Regions from separate parts of the Williamsia sp. Y721 genome, predicted to be linked through region 2. Evidence: predicted binding sites of a transcription regulator. Region 2 holds the regulator's gene; the other holds the start of a gene.
The links. Region 2 encodes HspR, which represses chaperone genes until heat shock. Its sites were predicted from a motif close to ANNTGAGTNNNNNNNACTCANNT; they were not measured.
Positions count from the first base shown of each region.

Region 1: clpB (ATP-dependent chaperone ClpB) is a predicted target of HspR. The motif match lies at 954-976, and genes of this name have one in related genera.

Region 1 covers NZ_JCASNH010000001.1:50,952-53,356, reverse strand. The annotation lists gene clpB (ATP-dependent chaperone ClpB) at 1-875, opposite strand, end outside; gene AC56PL_RS00225 (type I restriction-modification system subunit M) at 1,400-2,405, shown strand, end outside.
Region 2 covers NZ_JCASNH010000002.1:1,249,331-1,251,735, forward strand. The annotation lists gene dnaJ (molecular chaperone DnaJ) at 1-809, shown strand, start outside; gene AC56PL_RS14510 (heat shock protein transcriptional repressor HspR) at 875-1,237, shown strand; gene AC56PL_RS14515 (DUF7159 family protein) at 1,329-2,405, shown strand, end outside.

The DNA of each region.
Region 1 (2,405 bases), on a different contig from region 2:
GAATCGCCGGTGGCACCGGCACCCACGATGGTGTGCAGCTCGTCGATGAACGTGATGACCTGTCCGGCAGAGCCTTTGATCTCTTCCAGAACAGCCTTCAGGCGCTCTTCGAACTCGCCGCGATACTTGGCACCGGCGACCATCGAGCCCATGTCCAGGGACACAACGGTTTTACCCCGCAGACTCTCCGGGACGTCGCCGGCGATGATGCGCTGGGCTAGCCCCTCGACGATCGCGGTCTTACCCACACCGGGTTCACCGATGAGGACCGGGTTGTTCTTGGTCCGGCGGCTGAGCACCTGGACCACGCGGCGGATCTCGGTGTCGCGGCCGATAACCGGATCGAGCTTGCCTTCACGCGCGGCGGCGGTCAGGTCGGTGGAGTACTTCTCCAGGGCCTGATAGGTGTTCTCCGGGTCGGCGGAGGTCACGCGAGCGCTGCCGCGGACTGCGACAAACGCATCCTGGAGAGCCTGGGCGGTCGCGCCGGCGCCGGACAGAAGTTTGGCGACGTCAGAGTCACCCTTGGCCAGGCCGACAACCAGGTGTTCGGTCGAGACGTACTCGTCGTCGAGTTCGCCGGCGAGCTGTTGAGCTGCCGAAATGGCCGCGATGCTCTCGCGGCTGAGCTGCGGCGTCGAGCTGGCGCCGGAGGCCTTGGGCATCCGGTCGACGAGCTGTTGTGCCGCGGTGCGAATCTGAGCAGGATCAACGCCTACCGCCTTGAGCAGCGGCGCGGCGATCCCGTCGGACTGATCGAGAAGGCCCACAAGCACGTGAGCAGGCCGGACATCGGGGTTTCCGGATGCGGCTGCATCCTGGATCGCGGCCGACAACGCGGCCTGTGTCTTGGTGGTGGGGTTGAAGCTGTCCACGAGTCACCTTCCTTCTAACGTCAATACAAGTACATTACGACCGCCATTGCGCCCGTTCATGACCTGCAACGCACAGAGAGTTGAGTCTGTTCCACTCAATTCTAAATCAATGCAGACCTCGTCGAGTCGACTAGTTTGTGCTTGCTACACCAGCTGGATCGCGGTCGCAACATGCGCCTGTTCGATATCGCCGACGTACTCGGCGCCGGCGCCAGCGAGCTACGGCTGGGAAACTATGCCGGAGAATGCAGCCCTGCCAGAGACATAGCAAATTCCACCGGGTTCGCGGTGGAAGCTGCATACAGGCCGAGATGGCGACAGATCGCCGTCCTCGAACGGTCCATTCGTCTGCCGAGTCGGTCTCCAATTTCGCGCATGCACTTATCACGGCGCCAGGGTACGAGCGACAGTTCCGCGAAGTGTCGGACCCTTCGTGCATCCTGAACGGCTGCACGGAAGTCCCGAGCGGCAGGAGGTCACCCATGTCCACAGCACGCGTCCCGTCGGCCACTAGAGTGTCCACTGTGATTACTGGCGAGATGAAGAGCAAGATCGATCGAATCTGGGACGCCTTCTGGTCCGGTGGCATCAGCAACCCCCTCGAGGTCATCGAGCAGATCACCTACCTGCTGTTCATTCGCCGTCTCGACGACATCCAGACCCTCGCAGAGAAGAAGTCGCGCGTCACTGGAGCAACCATCGAGAGCCCGGCGTTTCTACCCGGCCAGGAGCACCTTCGGTGGAGCCAGTTCAAGAACACCTCCCCTGAGCTGATGTACAAAACCATCGCCGATGAGGTCTTCCCGTTCGTCCGCAACATCGGCGACGGCACGACCTATAGCGAGCACATGAAGGACGCCCGCTTCACCGTCCCGACCCCGGCTTTGCTGAGCAAGGTCGTCGACATGCTGGACGACATTGAGATGGCTGGCCGCGACACCAACGGGGACCTTTACGAGTACTTGCTATCCAAAATCGCTGCCGCAGGCGTCAACGGCCAATTCCGCACACCACGCCACATCATCGACCTGATGGTGAAGATGACCGCCCCACAGCCGTCGGATGAGATCTGCGACCCCGCCTGCGGGACGGCAGGGTTCCTCGTCGCGGCCAGCGAGTACTTCCGTGAGACCTACTCCGACGCGATGCTTAACGCAACCGAGCGGTCGCACTTTCACCGATCAATGTTTCATGGTTACGACTTCGACTCCACCATGCTCCGCATCGGAAGCATGAACATGCTTCTGCATGGCATCGAATCCCCAGATATTCGCTACCGCGACTCGCTATCTGAGGGGGCGAGTGAAGACGCCGAAAAGTACACCCTCATCCTCGCTAACCCACCGTTCGCGGGATCGCTCGACTACGAAGCAACGAGCAAGGACTTGCAGCGAGTCGTGAAGACGAAGAAGACAGAGCTACTGTTTCTCGCCCTCTTCCTCAAACTGCTCAAGCCCGGCGGGCGCGCAGCGGTGATCGTCCCCGACGGGGTACTGTTCGGATCATCCAAGGCGCACACGACATTACGGC
Region 2 (2,405 bases):
TCGGAGGGTTGTTCAACCGCGGCGGCGGCGGATCACGGGGGACACAGACCCGGAGCCGACGCGGCAACGATCTGGAAACCGAGACCACGCTCAGCTTCAAAGAAGCTGCGTTGGGCACCTCGACCACCCTCACCATCACCAGCTCTGCGCCATGCACCAGCTGTCATGGCAGCGGCGCCAAGCCCGGCACCAGCCCGCGGGTCTGTCCGACCTGCAACGGCGCCGGTGTGGTCAGCCGTAACCAGGGTGCATTCGGATTCAGCGAGCCCTGCACGGATTGCCGTGGCACCGGCTCGCGGATCGACGATCCGTGCCCCGATTGCGAAGGCAACGGCGCAACCATCCGGACCCGTCCGATCACCGTGCGGATCCCCCCGGGTGTTTCGAACGGTGGCCGCATTCGACTGGCAGGTCAGGGCGAGGCCGGTCTGCGCGGCGCCCCGTCCGGTGATCTCTATGTCACCGTCAACGTGGCACCCGACCGCACCTTCACCCGCAGCGGCGACGACATCAAGGTGACGTTGCCGGTCAGCTTCTCGGAGCTGGTACTCGGCACCACGGTGTCGGTGCCGACGCTCGAGGGCAGTGTCGGGTTGAAGATCCCGCCGAACACCGTGGACGGACGGACCCTCCGGGTTCGCGGACGCGGTGTGGCAAAACGGGCGGGCGGTGCCGGTGACCTGTTGGTGACCGTCAAGGTGGCCGTCCCGCCGACGCTGGACGACGCCGCGATCGAGGCGTTGAACAAATACGCCGCCGCAGAGAAAGCCAGCGGGTTCGACCCGCGTGCAAACTGGGGTAAATCATGACCGAGCCGCCGCCGGATGATCGAAACAGAGAAGCCCGAGACAGGGAAGCCACGGAATCGGCGCGGATGTTCGTGATCTCGGTGGCGGCCGAACTCGCCGGGATGCACGCCCAGACGCTGCGGACCTATGACCGTCTCGGACTGGTCACCCCGCAGCGGGCGGCAGGCGGCGGTCGCCGCTATTCCAGCCGCGACGTCGAGCTCTTGCGTGAGGTGCAGCGTCTGTCCCAGGACGACGGTGTGAACCTCGCCGGGATCAAGCGGGTCATCGAATTGACCAATCAGGTGGACGCGCTCCAGAGCCGCGTACGCGAACTCGAAGCCGAGCTCGCGCAACAGCGTTCGCCGCGCAGAGGCGACCTTGTCCCGGTCCCGCGCACCAACGCGCTGGTGGTGTGGAAACCGCGACGAGAACGCGGCAATCGGTGACCAGCCGGCGTGGTGGACCGAGTTCCACCACGCTTCGTGTCCACAGGTAACAAGAGGTAACAAGACCAAACGGTAAGGCGATATATCAGCCATGAGCCAGGTACTCGGGATATCTGTCACCGACCTGGAGATCGCGTCGGTTGTGGCCGACGCGGGCACCGGCGAGGTGCTGGCCCGCAACTTCGTGGAATTGCAGAGTTCGACCCCCGACGACGTATTCGACGCGATCTACCAGCTCGTGCAGTCCGCGCCGATCATGCCCGGGGCGATCGCAATTGCCTGTGCCGACAGCGCGACCACCCTCGCCATCGGTGACACCATCGATTCGGGGCGGCTTCCGGCACATCTGTTGCCGCCGCAGAGCGCTGCCGAGGTTGCATCATCGAATACCGCACGATCGAAACCGGACTGGTTCGCCCGCACGACCGTGGTTGGGTCCCCGGTGGCTTACGCGGAGGTCGCGGCAGCCATATTCGGCGGCAGTGGCTTGGTGCTCGTCGCCGACCTCGATCGCTCCGGTGCACTGTTCCCCGGGCAGTCCGTTGCCCTTGTCGATACCAACACCCGCGTGGTCGTCGGTGCCAGTGAGATCTCCGGAATCGGGGCGCGACCACCGGTCACCGAACCCGATGGAGCGCAGCTCGTCGGCGATGCGGTGGGAGTCATCGCCAACGCGTCCGGCCCGCTGCAGGGCATCGTGGTACTCGGTCCCGGAGCAGCGATACCCGGTGTCGCGCCATCCCTTGAATACGCACTGCAACTGCCCGTGCAGGTCGCCGATGACGGCCAGTACGCAACTGCCTACGGCGCCGCGATGGTCGCAGCTGCCGCGACCGGTGGAAGCGACAACAACCGTTGGGTGCTGTTGTCGGCCGCGGCTGCGGCCGCACTGCTCGTGGCGATCGGTGTGATCACCGCAGTGGTGATGACCGGCAATTCCAGTGAGCCCACCACCGCCGTCGAAGACCATTCGACCTCTGCCGAGTCGACGCCCACGACCACGACGACGACCACCACCACCACAACAAAACCGGCACCTCGGACGACGACTTCCTCACCCACACCCGTGCCCGAGACCACAACGCAGGCTCCGCCGGTGATCGAGGAACCGGCCACTGTCACCGTGGTCCCGCCGCCGACGACGATCACGCAGACCCCGCCACCGCCG